3 regions of the Anoxybacillus andreesenii genome follow, and region 3 is predicted to be linked to each of the others. Evidence: riboswitches for the same ligand, from Rfam matches in the RefSeq annotation. Region 3 holds a riboswitch; each other region holds the start of a gene.
What was found. Region 3 has a riboswitch for cyclic di-GMP ahead of J2S07_RS09130 (anti-repressor SinI family protein). Riboswitches for the same ligand answer to the same signal wherever they lie in the genome.
Positions count from the first base shown of each region.

Region 1: linked by a shared signal. The riboswitch ahead of J2S07_RS05410 (putative bifunctional diguanylate cyclase/phosphodiesterase) and the one ahead of J2S07_RS09130 (anti-repressor SinI family protein) in region 3 are both predicted to bind cyclic di-GMP.
Region 2: linked by a shared signal. The riboswitch ahead of J2S07_RS08465 (methyl-accepting chemotaxis protein) and the one ahead of J2S07_RS09130 (anti-repressor SinI family protein) in region 3 are both predicted to bind cyclic di-GMP.

Region 1 covers NZ_JAUSTU010000004.1:65,260-70,936, forward strand. Annotated here, with positions in the region: gene J2S07_RS05405 (GNAT family N-acetyltransferase) at 77-565, opposite strand; gene J2S07_RS05410 (putative bifunctional diguanylate cyclase/phosphodiesterase) at 590-2,728, opposite strand; cyclic di-GMP riboswitch class II at 2,794-2,877, opposite strand; gene sdaAA (L-serine ammonia-lyase, iron-sulfur-dependent, subunit alpha) at 3,009-3,938, opposite strand; gene sdaAB (L-serine ammonia-lyase, iron-sulfur-dependent subunit beta) at 3,989-4,651, opposite strand; gene J2S07_RS05425 (glutamine--tRNA ligase/YqeY domain fusion protein) at 4,939-5,677, shown strand, end outside.
Region 2 covers NZ_JAUSTU010000006.1:179,044-184,720, forward strand. Annotated here, with positions in the region: gene J2S07_RS08455 (SpoIIE family protein phosphatase) at 1-55, opposite strand, end outside; gene J2S07_RS08460 (diguanylate cyclase) at 468-1,463, shown strand; cyclic di-GMP riboswitch class II at 1,577-1,660, shown strand; gene J2S07_RS08465 (methyl-accepting chemotaxis protein) at 1,773-3,503, shown strand; gene modA (molybdate ABC transporter substrate-binding protein) at 3,775-4,590, shown strand; gene modB (molybdate ABC transporter permease subunit) at 4,571-5,251, shown strand; gene J2S07_RS08480 (YitT family protein) at 5,348-5,677, shown strand, end outside.
Region 3 covers NZ_JAUSTU010000007.1:102,690-108,366, reverse strand. Annotated here, with positions in the region: gene J2S07_RS09145 (HD-GYP domain-containing protein) at 1-481, opposite strand, end outside; gene map (type I methionyl aminopeptidase) at 518-1,273, opposite strand; gene J2S07_RS09135 (helix-turn-helix domain-containing protein) at 1,595-1,918, shown strand; gene J2S07_RS09130 (anti-repressor SinI family protein) at 1,981-2,124, opposite strand; cyclic di-GMP riboswitch class I at 2,150-2,236, opposite strand; gene J2S07_RS09125 (hypothetical protein) at 2,498-2,683, opposite strand; gene motB (flagellar motor protein MotB) at 3,258-4,022, opposite strand; gene motA (flagellar motor stator protein MotA) at 4,015-4,812, opposite strand; gene J2S07_RS09110 (methyl-accepting chemotaxis protein) at 5,139-5,677, shown strand, end outside.

The sequences.
Region 1 (5,677 bases), on a different contig from region 3:
GGGCTTCTGAAAATAAAAAAAACCATCCCTAACAAAAGAATGGTCAATGCTTGTTATTAAAATACTCCTCAGTTATTTAATTGTCAACAAGAAAATCAGTATGAAATTCCTGTATCGATCTCCGGTGTTCATCATACCTTTCTGCCATATTACCATTCGTAATACGGTATATGAGACTTCTCCAAAAAGCCTGGGCAGGATAGTTCTTTTCAATCTGCGTAATCATCCATTTACCAGGGAACATTCTAAAAATCTTTGTTGCCGCTTCCTTCCCAAAGCCTCTTCCCTTAAATTTAGACATAATGAAAAATTCATTAATGGAGTGTGGACCTTCATTGAAATCACATTCTACTAAGGCAAACCCAACAAACTCCTCCTCACTTTTTATAAAAAAGGGATGAAAATTGGGGTCATTCCAGTATTTTTCTAACTGAAAGGGAGCAAACGAACCATTCTCCTCTAACTTGATCGAAGGGATGCACTGACTAAATTCGTAAATATAAAATTGCATGAGATTGTGTAAAATATATTCATCCTCTTTTGGGATCTTAATTAAATTTATCATTATGCTCTCCTATCCATTGAGTAATCACCGATATTGGTGGGCTTTGTCCTGAATATTGATGAACTTTACTACCACTTCTTCAGCCGTAAGAGGAGGACTGAACAAATACCCTTGAATCTGCATACAATCATGCTCCCGCAGAAATTGCAGCTGTTCCTCATATTCGACCCCTTCTGCAATGACCTCAATTTGAAGATGCTGAGCGATTGAGACAATCATGGAAATAATGGCTGCTTCTCTTTTGTCGAGAATAATATCCTTCACAAAGGATTGGTCAATCTTCAACCGATCAATCGGCAGGTCTCTTAAATAATGTAGGGATGAGTAACCTGTTCCAAAATCATCAACCGCAATCTTCACGCCCAGATCCCTGAATTCTTGAAGGATAAGCGTGGCGTTACTCACATCCATTGTCATGCTTTCGGTTATCTCAAGCTCTAAATAATGCGGTGACAGTCCCGTCTCAGCTAAAATTTCCTCAACAATTTTTGGCAAATTTTGTTGGAAAAATTGTTTCGTGGATAGGTTCACAGAAATTCCAACTTTCGGCAAGCCCATGCGATGCCATTCCTTCAATTGCCTGCAAGATTCCCTCAACACCCATTCGCCAATTGGAATAATAAGTCCTGTTTCTTCTGCTAAAGGAATAAAATCGCTAGGAGAAATGAGACCACGCTCGGGATGCCTCCACCTAAGTAGGGCCTCAAAGGCCATAATTTGACCAGTGCGCAGATCCACTTGCGGTTGGTATGTAATAAATAGATTCCCTTCTGCTATAGCTCTATGTAAATCCTGCTCTAGCACGAGGCGGTCCATAAGCTGTTTGTCCATTTCTTTTTGATAGATTTTATATCGATAGACTTCATTTCGAGCTTCATTCATCGCAACATGAGCATGCTTCAATAGCTCTGTTTCCGTTCTGCCATGCTCAGGATAAATGGAAACACCAATATTTAATGTCACATTGAGTCGTAAATGCTGAATTTGAAAAGGCTCATTCATCGCATTTTGAATCTGTTTGCAGATCGAAATGACATCCTTTTCACTTGTTAATTCGGACATGAGAACGGTATACTCATCCCCACCCATCCTTGTAATTAAGAGGTGGGTAGGCAATATTTGTCTCATCCTCTGAGCAACTCCTTTAAGAACAAGGTCTCCAAAGGAATGTCCGAGGGATTCATTAACCGTCTTAAATCGCGCAATATCAATAAAAAGAATAGCTTTCTTCATACCTGCCCTATTTTTCAACTCATCTTCAAGCCGCTCCTTGAACAAGCGTCCATTTGGTAGCTTTGTCAATTCATCATGGTAGGCAAGATAGCGCAGCTGAGATTGGGCCTCCTTTTGCTTTTGAAACGGCTCCTCTACAGAGGTCCAATAAAAAGAACGCATAAGAAAGTAAAAACCAAATAATTGAAATAAATGCCCTACAAAATTTGAAATATCATAAACGCTCTTATAAGAGGTAAACATAGAATCTCCGATGATTAAATAAACAGAAGCAACAAGTAGCATGAGATGAAGTGTTTCCTTAGAATTCTGATTGAGCCTCCTAATTAAGAAAATAATACAGACAATCTGAAGAATGATGGCGATGTACTGCAAACTATTTTTCAAAATCGTTGTTCCTTGCCCATCGATAACCAATTCAGGCAAAAAGTTGGCAGGATTGAAAATAATGAATGCCCATATGAAGGTGTAGACTCCCCCAAGCAAGTACCCTTTCCATCTCCACCAGATAGATACCTTCCGATCCCTTGATGCAACAATGATTAGCAGCCCAAGAGCTTGGGTCAATCTTCCGACGATATAAAACCAGGTTGCTTTATATGGTGAACTTTCTGTGATAAAAAACGGCATTCCTTTATAAGAGATAAGGTGCAGTACTTCAAGCAATGCTATCGTGAAAAAAAGACTGCCTAGCCACAATCGATAACTGGACAGAACATGCGGAAACATCATCCATGCTTGAATAGCAATGGTAAACGATACGACGACCATGAAGATTTCCATAATAATATGTAAAGATAAATAGTTAGCCTCACCGAAGATTCCATATAAAGATTCTTTATAAATGATCGCTAACAACGTTAGTATAATGGAAACTATAATAATAGCTCCATTCACTTTCAAAAAATGATTTTTCATCCATCGTCTCAAGTTGTTTACCCCTTTGACCGTTTTTTTCATTGGTCCTGCAGATTCTGAGATCAAAAAAACCGACCTTAAACCAAGGCCGGTTGCACCACTTTCTCCCAGCCTCTCAAGTGCCCAAATACGAAAGGATGATCATCGAATCCATAAAATATGATACGCAATAGTCATTTATGCCTATATTATAAATGATTTTTCTTGAAGACTACTATATTTTCTTAAAGAAAAATTTGACGATAAATCAACAGTTTTGCCTTTGTCACAGGAACAAGGAATTTTCTACCTCTTACTCCTTCGGTAACAAATGAAGTAATAGTGACTTCTGAGCCCCTGGCTCCACCGATTCTTTTCGACCGAATATTTCTGCCTCAAGCCTCTTTCCAGTCGGAGTAGCTGCTAGTCCGCCCTTTGCAGTTTCTCGCAGAGCGGTTGGCATCGTTTGCCCGATCAAATACATCGAATGGATGACCTCGTCACAAGGAATACGACTTTTGATTCCCGCTAGTGCCATATCCGCTGCTGTAATGGCATTCGATGCACCCATCGCATTTCTTTTCACACATGGGACTTCTACTAAGCCCGCTACTGGATCACAAACAAGACCAAGCATGTTCTTTAAAGTAATCGCCATGGCTTCAGCACATTGACTTGGCGTTCCACCTGCCAATTCTACAATAGCTGCGGCTGCCATCCCGCTTGCAGAACCAACCTCTGCCTGGCATCCTCCAGCCGCACCAGAAATCGAGGCATTATTGGCTACGACAAATCCGAAGGCAGCAGCTGTAAAAAGGAATTCTATCATTTCCATTCTTGTCGGATTTAGCTTCTCCTTCACCGCAAATAAAGTACCTGGTACCACTCCCGCAGAGCCAGCGGTTGGGGTGGCACAGATGGTCCCCATCGCCGCATTTACTTCATTTGTTGCCATCGCCTTACTGACAGCGTCTAATAAAAGATTCCCACCGAGAGATTTTCCACTGTTAATATATTTTTGGAGAAGAACGGCATCTCCCCCAGTCAGTCCTGATACGGAGACGACTCCTTTTAGTCCGCGTTCGACCGCTTCTTCCATCACCGTTAAGTTGCGATCCATTTTGGATAGGATTTCCTCCCGTGATAATCCTGTTACCTCTATCTCCTGCTGAATCATAACCTCTGCGATTTTCACTTGTTTGCTTTCAGCGAGTTCAACAAGCTCCGCAACACTTCGAAACATCATGTTCTTCAATTTCCCTTCCTTCTAGGCTGTAATCAATCAAAAAGCTATTATTCTACCATCTTAATAATCTGAGTTACATTTGGAAGTTCCTCTAACTCATTTAGAATTTTCTCATCGATCTTTTGGTCGACCTCGATAACCATCATTGCCATCTTGCCTTTTTCCTTGCGCGATACTTCCATATGACTAATGTTAATTTTATTTTTCGCCATCACCGTTGTCACGGCGGAAATCACTCCGAACTGATCATTGTGGACAACGAGAATAGCTGGATTTTCACCGGATAGCTTAAGCTTAAAGGAGTTAAGTTCGGTAATTTCAATCGTCCCACCACCAATCGATATTCCAACGAGTTCAAGCTCCTTGTCCTCATCAAAGAGCCGAATGCCAACGGTATTCGGATGATCAGTGACTGTGCTTTCCACGAAAAACTCCACTTCCATATTTGCTTCCTTTGCCAGTTGAAGTGACATAGGAATTCGTTCATCAAATGTATCAAAATCAAGCAAGCCCCCAACAATAGCCAAATCGGTACCATGTCCCTTGTAGGTTTCAGCGAAGGATCCGTATAAATAAATCATCGCTTTTTGCGGCTTCCGACCAAATAATGTTCTTGCCACTCTGCCAATTCTTGCAGCTCCTGCTGTATGTGAGCTTGATGGCCCAATCATTACTGGACCAATGATGTCAAATGCCGATCGAAATTTCATCACAGATACCCCTTTTTCAGTATAAATATATTAAAAAAAGCCTATTCCTATCATAGCATAGAAAATATTTTTCCCCTACCGAGAGGTTAAAAAACCCCTTCCCCATTATAATATACGGTTATTTTCTTGAAAAGGTTTTCATAATTTCCATCCAAGTTGGAGATCGAATAATGAGTCGAAATTTGCAAAGTTCTATGAGACTTCAAAGGGAAGAGGCTTTTTATTTCACCACTTCCTATTGTATAATAGGATAATAACTATTGATTCACTGGAAAGGCTGATAAAGATTGGAACAAAATTCTTCAAATTTTATTAGAACGATTATTACAGAGGATTTAGAGAGTGGGAAGCACGATAAGATTATCACTCGTTTTCCTCCAGAACCGAACGGCTACTTACATATTGGACATGCAAAGTCGATTGTTATCAATTTTGGGTTGGCAGATGATTTTAACGGAAAGACCAATTTGCGTTTTGACGACACGAATCCACTGAAGGAAGACCAGGAATTTGTCGACTCTATTCAGGAGGATGTTAAGTGGCTCGGCTATGAGTGGGACGATCTACGCTTTGCGTCAGATTATTTTGAGGAAATGTATAACCGTGCTGTTTTACTCATTAAAAAGGGGCTCGCCTATGTCGATGATCTTTCTGCTGATGAAATTCGTGAATATCGTGGGACATTGACAGAGCCTGGGAAGGAAAGCCCGTACCGAGACCGTTCAATCGAGGAAAATCTCGACCTATTTGAACGCATGCGTGCTGGTGAGTTTGGCAACGGAGAAAAGGTTCTACGTGCCAAAATTGATATGTCTTCCCCAAATATCAATATGCGTGATCCAGTTATTTACCGAATCGCCCACGCAACCCACCACAATACAGGAGACAAATGGTGCATCTATCCGATGTATGCCTTCGCCCATCCACTTGAGGATGCAATCGAGGGGGTCACCCATTCTCTTTGTACGACCGAGTTTGAGGATCAACGACCTTTTTACAATTGGGTGATTGAACATTGTGAAACCG
Region 2 (5,677 bases), on a different contig from region 3:
AATCCCTTAGAAGTTCACAATCTTCCCCTTTTTTATCAATAATTAATACGGACAATTCATTCCCACCCATTCTATATGAGGATCTGATAGGTAGTCGCAGATAATTTAAAACTTTAGTACTTTATGACTATTATTCAATTGTGACTATTTTACCATTTTAATATTAAGAAATCTATAATGGAATTGTAAAAAAATATTAGTTTGAGGTAATAAGGATGTTAATTATCTTTTTAGCTTGCTGCTGGGGACTAAAAAATACAACATAAATAAATGGATAGACATAGGACTTTTGACTATATTATATTATTTTCATAGGTATAAATTACTATTCAATTTCTTGTATTTTACAATATTTCCATTATAATAAAGGTGGAAATAATTCTGAAAAGAGGTTACTGCCTATGATTCAATCCATCTTATCAAATTTGGCCATCATATTATTGGGTCATTTAACAATGAGCACACTCATGAGCTTCCGGGAACATTTTTCTAAGAGGCAGATTAGTTTGTGTATTATTCTACTCTTTTCAGGGGTAATTATTGCAATGTTTTATTTGCCAATTCAATTTGGATCCTACAGACTGGATTTAAGGCTGATTCCACTCATATTCTTGGCGCTGCTCAGAGGCTGGAAAATAACGCTCCCTGTCCTTACTATTGTCAGCTTTTGGCGCTTTTTCATGGGAGGAGATGGGGCCATTCCAGGAATAATATTCGGTATGATTCTACCGACCTTGTTTACCTTGTCATTTTATAAACCCGACAAAGCCCGCAGCCATTTGATAGGCAGAATGATCCTTATATCAGTATGTTGGTTTATTTCTGATTTCCCTATTATATTTATCCTTCCTAACGGATTGGAAATATTTATGGATATTTTCTGGATAAGGTATCTATCATTTCTTGGTACAGCTGTCATTTTTTATCTTTTTATTCTCCTAGAACATAAGCGCGAGGCTTTAAAGCAGCAATTGGAATTCCTTGCTTGCCACGATCCTCTTACAAAACTACTAAATAAAAATAAATTCACACAATTAGTTGAGGAAAGTTTGTTGGAAGTAAATAAAACACATTCCATTTCCATGATCGATATTGATCATTTCAAGCAGTTGAACGATAAATATGGTCATATAGCTGGAGATCAAGTATTGATGATGTTGGCGAGGATATTCAAGAAGTATGAAAATGAAAATATAAAAATTGCCAGGTATGGTGGCGAGGAATTTATTCTGTACCAAAGGACGGCTTGTTTTGAAGAAGCAAAAAAGCTGATTGAGGAAATTCAGAATGAGATTCGGACTACTTTATTCAAAATAGATAAAAATCAATCTATAAAGGTCTCTGTATCAATTGGGCTAGCTGAAATAGAAAAAAACACTAAGCTTGAAGAAGCAATCAAATTGGCGGACAGAAATTTATACAAAGCAAAAGAAAATGGGAGAAATCAGTTGGTAGTCTTATAAACTAGTGGTCTTTACTTTTTTATCATAAATTAGATATATTTAGCAGTTTTTGTTGATTTTTGTAATTTATTAACTATAATAAACTTAAATATAGTAAATGACATTTTAATACATAGAATTATGGAAGCGATGAAGAATCATTTGTATGTGGGCACTTGGATGATTTGGAGCAAGTAGTGCAACCGACCCTAGTATGTTACGGGTCGGTTTTTTTTTCTAACTTTTTTGATAAGGATGCCGATAATTTTTTACAAAGATTGAAGAATTATAAAAATAAAAATAAAACTTAATTATTGCGGAGGGAAGTTAATGAACATTTTTGTAAAAAAAGCTAAACCATGGAATGAATATTTGAATTTTTCGGGTAAAACAGATATTTCCCAAGTCGGGGAAAGAGTCAAAGAACGATTGAAATTTTTCGGTATTGATCAAGATTCATTGGCATATGTCAAAGAGGCTGCTATCATTCTAGCTCCTTTTAAAGAGGAATTGATTAATCACTTCTATGAAAATATCCAATCGGTGGAACAGCTTCAAAAAATCATCCTTCAACACTCGACCTTTGAAAAATTAAAGAAGACAATGGAAAAATACTTGCATCAATTCTTGAGTGCGGAAGTCAATTATGAATATATATCCACAAGACTTAATATTGGGCAGGTACATAGTAGAATCAACTTGACTGCAGAACACTTTATATCTGCTCATCACTTAATGATTCAACTAATGACCTCAATATTAATGGAAAAATCACATCAAAATCCTGATAGAATGATGAAAACGGTTCTTGCGGTTCAAAAGCTTGCTGCATTTGACCAGCAGCTTATTGTAGAAAAATATATGGAAGAAACCTTTAAATCCTTTCTTTTTTCTGTTTCAGACATGCTCAGTGAGACAACAGGCATTGACACGACAAAGCAGCTTATTACAAGCATGGAAAAACAGCTCGATGAAACGTATAGTGTGACAGCAGCAACAGAAGAAATGAGCTCATCAATTCAAGAAGTTGCTAACTATGCTACAAAGGTAGCCGAAGGAACCGATGAGGCTGTTCAGTCAGCAGAAGATAGTAAACGAGTGGTAGATGAGGCGCTACATGGTATACAGATGGTGGGTCATGTTTATGAAGAGGTCGTAACAAAGGTGGGACAGCTTAGTCAGGAAATTAAACATACCCAGGATGTAGTCAAGATGATAAGAGAAATAGCGGATCAAACGAACCTGCTTGCCTTAAATGCTAGTATCGAAGCAGCTAGGGCTGGTGAACATGGGCGTGGTTTTTCTGTCGTAGCTGCAGAAGTTCGAAAATTATCTGAGCATACGAAGGAGCAAATAATTAAAATCACTTCTAATATGGACTCTTTGCAGCAAGTATCAGTGCAGCTTATACAACAAATTCGGGATACAGGGAATTTAGTTGAACAAAGTGTTACAGGAGCTGAGTACGCTGGAGATGCATTAATGAGAATTGTGTCAATGATGAAAGAGATTAGTGAATCAACTGCACAAATAGCTGCGATGAGTGAAGAGCAGACAGCTACGGTTGTGGATATTGCAGAGCGAAATAGCATTATTAATGAATACAGTGTTCACTCTCAAAAAATTGCAAAACAGACAGCAGAAACAGTTTTTGAATTGAGTAGTCAATTGGATGATTATCGCAAATCGTTCTTTAATATTAACGTTAAACTTAGTGCTAAAGATATTGTTAGAGTGGCTAAAACAGATCATCTACTCTGGAAGTGGAAAGTATATAATATGATGCTAGGAGTTGTATCTATTGGGGCACAAGAGGTAACATCACATGATATGTGCAGGTTAGGGAAGTGGTATTATGGTGATTTGCCTGCTCATGTGAAAAGTAAGGATGCCTTTAAACAATTAGAGGAGCCTCACAAAGAAGTCCACCAATATGCCAAACTAGCAGTTGAGTGTTATACAAAAAGTGATTCAGCTGGTGTTGAAAAAGCCTTTGAGCAGCTTGAAAGAGCTTCAAACCAAGTTATTGAATTGTTAACTCGTTTAGAAGCGGAACTATAAGAGGTTAACCAGTTTTTCAGATTAAACGAATAGGAAATTAAAAGGAATAGCTTAATCGGCTATTCCTTTGTGTTTGCTCATATTAAATAACATCATTTTTTGATTGAAAAATAGAAGATTGCATTTAATTAGACGGATAATGGGAAAAAACTAAGGATATGTGTATTCTAAAACTGTGAGATTAGTCATTTATTTTTATCACTAGTTATAATAAACTATAATTAGTTATAAATGGTTATAACTAATTATATTCATAAGGCAGAGGTGCAAAATGAAAAAGTGGTTTAAATTCGTTGGTATTCTCTTATTTGTACTTATGTTTGCGGTAGCGTGTTCGAATAATGAGAATACAGATCAATCTTCAGACAAGCAGGAACCAAAAAAAGAAAGTAAGGAGAAGGTGGAATTAACGATTTCTGCAGCAGCAAGTTTGAAAGATGCAATGGATGTGATCGGGCAGACATATCGAGAAAAACATCCTGAAGTAACTTTGAAATTCAACTTTGGAGCCTCCGGTTCTTTGCAGCAGCAAATCTCTCAAGGAGCGCCAGTTGATTTATTTTTCTCAGCAGCAGAAGATAAGTTTGATTTATTGGTAGAGGAAGGGAATATTGCAAAGGAAGATGGATTGGATCTGCTTGGAAATGAACTTGTATTAGTTGTTCCAAAGGGGGATCAATCGATTAAAGGTTTTGAAGATCTTACAAAAGAAGAGGTAGGCAAAATTTCAATCGGGACTCCTGAATCAGTGCCTGCAGGAAAATACGCAAAAGAATCTCTTGAAAAGATGGATATATGGAAAGATGTTGAATCAAAAGTAGTTTACGCAAAGGATGTTCGTCAGGTTTTATCTTATGTTGAAACTGGTAATGTGGCCGCTGGAATTGTTTACAAAACCGATGCATTGGTTTCTGACAAAATTGAAATTGTTGCGTCAGCCGATCCGGCAACACATACTCCAATTATTTATCCACTTGGGATCATTAAAGATTCAAAACATTACGAAGCAGCAAAAGAATTTTATGAGTATTTACAAAGTGATGCTGCTCTAAAGGTATTTGAGGAATATGGATTTACTACTAAATAAAGAATTCATGCAAGAATTCTTAAGTCCAATTTGGCTATCAATAAAGGTAGCTACGATATCGGGTATTATCGTTATTTTCATTGGAGCGTTGATAGGAAGAATTTTCGCTAGAAGAACTTTTAGAGGGAAAGCCGTTTTGGAGACCATTCTCATGCTCCCGATGGTTCTCCCACCTACAGTTGTTGGATTTTTTCTTATTGTCGTCTTTGGGAAGAATAGCTTGGCAGGACAGGCAATCGAATGGATCTTTAGGCAGCCCATCATTTTTACATGGTGGGCAGCTGTCATTGCTTCCATCGTTGTAGCATTTCCACTTATGTATCAATCCGCAAAATCGGGATTTGAGGGGGTTAACCGTGACATAGAGGACGCAGCTCGGGTAGATGGAGCAAGTGAATGGAGAATTTTTTTATTTATTTCTATTCCGTTAGCTTCAAAAGCCCTTATTTCTGGAAGTATATTAAGCATAGCACGGGCCTTGGGTGAATTTGGAGCTACTCTGATGTTCGCAGGTAATATTCCGGGAGAAACACAAACGATTCCTACAGCCATTTATATAGCCATTGATTCTGGTAATATGAAAATGGCATGGATGTGGGTCATTTCCATTGTCCTTCTATCCTTTTTCATGTTGCTGATTGTCCGGATAAAAAAAGAGTGATGCAACTAAGAGAGAATTCAGAAGTGAATTCATATTCTCTTTTCATCATTCATAAAATGGACAAGGGGAGAAGCCTGGTTGGGAGGGAAACAAGAAATGTATAAAACATTATTAATTTATTGCTCGCTATTTTTAGGAGCATCTCTACAAGGAATGGCGATGTCCATCTTCTTGTTTCCCCATTCCATTCCATCGGGTGGTGCGGCTGGCTTGGCCATCTTAGCGAATCATTGGTTTCAACTGCCTTTAGGCTTTTCTTTATGGTTAGCTAATATTGTTTTCCTTGTATTTGCTTTGAAATATTTTGGCTACACATGGACATTTCGAACGATTCTAGCTGTGGCGACAACCTCCACTACTGTCACGATCCTATCTTCGTATTTTCTCCCAATCCCACATTGGCATATCATACTGGATATTTTAGGA
Region 3 (5,677 bases):
GGCAGCCAAGGGCCAAATCCTTTACCTGCATTTGAGAAAGGTTTAGCTTTTTTGCTATTTGAAGTGCAAGTAACGTAACATTGACTGAATGTGCATACTCCCTTAGCTCCATCGCTAGTGAGGAAGCCGGAATCAAAACGATCGCCTTCCTTTTCGAAACTTCTTCAACAAGCAGAATGACTTGTTTCTGCAGTTCACGAATCGGTAGCTCCTCATTTTTTGAAACCGCATGATAAAACTTATTTACGGTGTCTATGGCGTCCATCCATGTTGGGAAATCCACTAGTTCCTCCATCGTAATACCAAAGGAGGTCGCATCTTCAACGAACAAATAACGAATATCTAGTTCCATAATTCTCTTGAGATAAACTGGATGAATCGTTCTACCTGCTCCAAGCAACACTCTCTTTTGTTTATCATAGATGGGCCGAGCTAGCTGCATATAATTCGGATTGTAATCTTCTATGCTAATAAGTTTCATTTCCTACTCCCTTAATACCCTTATTACACCTGGCTTCTATCGATCATTCTGATCGGTCAAAATAACAGGACCTTCCTTCGTAATGGCAATGGTATGCTCATATTGCGCAGAATTTCTACCATCAACAGTGCGTGCTGTCCAGCCATTGTCATCCATCTTCATATAATATTCACCTGCGTTCACCATGGGTTCAATTGTAAAAACCATTCCTTCTTTAATTCTTGGCCCTTTCCCAGGTAAACCGAAATGAGGAACATCTGGTTTTTCGTGAATATTAGCCCCAATTCCATGGCCGATAAAGTCGCGAACAACAGAGAATCCCTCTCCCTCAACATACGTTTGGATCGCATGCCCGATATCGCCAATCCGGTTTCCTATTTGCGCTTGTTCAATTCCCTTATAGAGCGCTTCTTTTGTAACCTCTAGGAGCTTGGCTGTTTCCTCTGAAACCTTACCTACAGCATACGACCAAGCAGAGTCAGCTAAGGCTCCGTTAAGGTTGACAACCATATCAATGGTGACAATGTCTCCCTCTTTAAGTGGCGCCTTCCGGGGGAATCCATGACATATTTCATCATTAATACTTGCGCAGGTTGCATATTCATAGCCTTTATAGCCCTTCTGTTGTGCCGTTGCCCCATGCTTTTTTAAATAGGCGTCTACAAATTCTTCTATTTCCCAGGTTGTCACACCAGGTTTGATCATTTTCGCAATTTCTTTATGCACTGAAGCCAGAAGTTCACCGGCTTTCTTCATCATTTCAATTTCTCTTGGTGATTTTAGAACAATCATTCCTATGCCTCCTTCAGCCAAATACCATTGTACTCTATCAATTGTAATACTTTTCGATGGACAATCAAAATAATTTCTTCCTAAGGACTTTGACTACATAGTTAATTTTATTTCTTTGGACATGGGGTCGGTACTAGGCTTTTTGCCATATTTTTTATTTTTTTACATACAATCGTCACAATTTTAGAAAAGACCCTTATTAAATAGTTATCAAGTGTGATAAAATATGAAATTGATATTGAACGTCCGTTCTAAATATGGAACTACCCTCTATATTTTGCTATGATAGAACTATAGATACTGATAGGATGTGTGGCTTGGATGATTGGTGATCGCGTTAAGAAACTCCGCTTAGAAAGAAAGATGTCTCTCTCAGAACTCGCTGAGCAAGCAGGTGTAGCTAAATCTTATTTGAGTTCTTTAGAAAGAAATCTACAAAGTAACCCGTCCATACAATTTCTCGAAAAAATTGCGGGTGTACTCCATGTACCAGTAGATTACCTTATCCACGAACACTTGAGTGACGAGGAGCTTGATTCAGAATGGATCAAGATCGTAAAGGAAGCAATGGACTCAGGAGTATCTAAAGAACAGTTCCGGGAGTATCTTGAATTCAACAAATGGAGAATAAACCAAAACAAATAACCTGTTCCCAGTTTGAACAGGTTATTTTTTCTGCTTATATAAAAAATAGTGTTGATCCATTTTTAAGAACTAGCTTGCTTGTATGAATTAGAATTCAAAAATTCTCTTATTTCTTCCTTGCTAATTCCCAACCTCTTTGCCTCCAAGATTAATTTCACCCATTCCGTATCTAACCCCTCTACACATCCCTTTGCTTCAATCACCATAGTTCCCCCTATTTGTCGGATCGATTTCAGCAGTCCAGCCGTCCTAGTTGTGCCCCACCTTAGACCTGAGACTTTGCGCCCCTATTTTTCAATAGGTTTGCCTTTTTGGCGATCTATCGTTTTTTTATGTTATTTTTAGTCTACTTTGCTTTTCTTAATAAAAGTGTTATTATTTGTCATTTGTATGAATATTTTAAATATTCTTTTTTAACAAATTTAGACAAAAAATGACATCACTTTTAAAATAATTTACCTAATATTTTTCTTTACTTTGAAAACAAGAATAAAATATGTCTTTTTAATAAATGTTGTCGAAGAGCTTATATTGTGATTTCCTAGTTTGCAGGACTTAAGTCATTGATATTGTATTTTTTCACTTTTGGTATTTTTTTAGCTTTCGATGGAGAGGTACTGTCTTAATATGTATCCGTTCGAATGTCATCGCATCGAAGAATGGTTGATTGGTCAAATCATTTCCACAAATCGGGCAAATCCATTTTCCTACTTCACTACTACTATATGATGCTCGATGGCATATCTCACAATTTTTCTGATACATTCCCACCCATCCTATTCTAATTTTCCTACAAATTCTTTTAAAAGACCTTTTTGTTCTTTATTAAGAATATACTCCTATTTTAGCATGGGTGTTCAGTAAATCAAGCATTATTTTCGTTTTAAAGAACGTTTTTCTTGTTATTTCGCTCCTTTCTAGCAAATTTCTTAGGTTGATTCATCTTATTATTGTCCTAACAAAAATATGTATGGAAATTTTGAATGGGGTCTCTAGTAGACTAGTACCAGGAAGTTTTTTTGAGGAGTTGCGAAATTTGTCAACAAGTAATTGTGAACATTTTGTGAAAAAACATCTGTCTAAATAGTTGAAAAAGTAATATAATACCTATAACAAAGTTTTATATTATATAAAAGGTGGTAATGAGATGAATTTTTTTCATGTCCTAAATTTCGCTATTCCAATTGTTTCAATGATAGCCCTCGGATATGTAGTCGATCGTATGTGTAAACCTGTACCTATTCAGCAAGAGAAAAATAACAAATAGAAAAATGAAAGCGATTTCAAAAATCCACATAAAAAGGAGAGGTTTTTTCCCTCTCCACTACTTTTCTAAAGTCTATTCAGCTGTGATTGGCAAAATAAGAATTTCTACGCGCCGGTTTTTTGCTTTTCCTTCTGCTGTATCATTGCTTGCAACAGGTTGAAACTCCCCATAACCCTTTGCACTAAATAAAGCTGGGTCTAGCTTATGATTATTATTTAAGATAATTTTCATAAAATTAATGGCCCTCATGACACTAAGCTCCCAATTAGATTCAAATTGCGGGTTCCTAATTGGCACATTATCTGTATGCCCGCTTATAATAATATTTCTCGGTGGATTCATGACAAGAAGCTCCGAAATCTCATTTGCCGTCTTAATATCCTCCTGTCTCACATCCGCACTTCCAGAGGGGAATAAAACATTGTCACGTATGGTTAGCAGGAGTCCTTCATCTGTCAAAGATGTAGAGAGCTTTTCTGTTAGAGCTTTATCCTCAATATATGTATTGACCTTTTTTTGAATATTTTCAAGTTCCAGCTTTTCAATCTTTTCTTTTACCTCTTGACTTTGCTCTACCTTCTCTTTTCCCTTCGCATCATCCAGGTTATTTGCCTCATCTGTAGGCACGGGACTTGGATATTCAAAAATCCCTGTACCACTCGAAAGGGCTTGGTTAAAAGCCTGTGACATCGCATTAAACTTTCTCGCATCAATAGAGCTCATGGAGAACAAAACGATAAATAAAGCTAACAGCAATGTGAGAATATCGGCATAAGGAATAAGCCAGGATTCATCGACATGGTCCTCGTGATGAGCCTTCTTTTTCCGTTTACTCATCCTTCTTCTCACCACCAATTTCATTCAAAAACTTCTTCCTGTCTGATGCCGGTAAGTAGGAAGCCAGCTTCTGTTCAATGATTCTTGGAGCCTCTCCCTCAAGGATTGATAACACCCCTTCAATCATCATATATTTCAGTTTAGCTTCTTTATGTGATTTTCTCTTTAGCTTGTTTGCGAATGGATGCCATAGAACATAACCTGTGAAAATCCCCAGCAATGTTGCGACAAAGGCAGCACTAATGGCATGACCAAGGGCATCAATATCACTCATATCCTTCAAAGCCGCAATCAAACCGACAACCGCCCCAAGAACCCCTAGCGTCGGAGCGTATGTTCCTGCCTGGGTGAAAATCAAGGCACCTGCTTGATGTCTCTCCTCCATAGCCTCGATTTCTTCGGATAATACATCGCGAATATAATCGGCACTTTGCCCATCCACCGCTAGTGATAATCCATTTTTTAAGAATTCATCATCCACTTCATTTGTCTTCGCTTCAAGCGCAAGCAGCCCCTCCTTACGAGCTAACTGCGCCCACTCAGAGAACATTTTTATTAGATCGACAGGGTTCATTAATTGCTTTTCTTTAAATAGGATGCCAAACAATTTAGGAACCTTCTTAATTTCACTGGTTGGAAATGCGATTGTTACCGCACCCATTGTTCCTACGAGGATAATGAGAATCGCAGCCGGGTTCGCAAGAGCAACGAGATCCACCCCTTTTAAAACCATCCCCACGAAGACACCAATAAGCGCCAAAATAACTCCAATTAACGACGTTTTATCCATTTAATACCCACCTATCCCTTACCATGACTAATTACCCATTTTCGCTATATTGATATTGTAAAAAACATATAAATATCCTATTTTTATAGTAACCATTATACCATTTTATTCGACATTATTCGTTATATTTTTAGCAATAGAATAGTAGTTTTTAAGAAAATCATCAGACTGGGTATTAGATAATGTCATCCTTTGTTTTCAGACAACAAATGATTGACCAAGAGTCACTTTTTTTGTCCCAAGGTCATTATTCGTGAATATTCGTTCATTTATATTATCCGTTAAATTATTATATAGATATAAATACAAATTTGGAGATGATTGTTTTGGAATCGATTAAGAATCTCAGAAGAAGGGATATCATAAAGAAAAACAATTTAATGCTATCTACTTTTTCTGTAGCCCTTATCTGTACGACGATTTTCACAGCTTTGAAGTCGGATTCTTGGGGAAAAGTAACTTTGTATGCAAGTGAACTTATCATTTTTGTTGGGCTGTATCTTATTTTCCAGCTCTGGTTAAAAAAAGAGCGTCTATTCCCCTACTTCTCTATCATCATGATTTTTTCCCTTAACTTTTTGAATATCATCCTTTACGGTGGAGGAAGTCAGATTTTTTTGGTCATCCTATTCCTGACGATTATCGCTTCCATTCACTTTGATCAAAGGTTATTCTTGATTGGCTATTGCTTCGGTTTTTTGAATCTCATAATCAACACTCTCTATGCAGCTGAAACAGAAAAGCTGCTAAGGGATATTTTTTCTGCTTCTATTTTGATGTATGTCTTAATGGGAATCGTGTTGTTTGTTTTGATTCGACTTAACCAAAACCAATTCAGGACAATTGAAGGATTCCTAGCTGATTC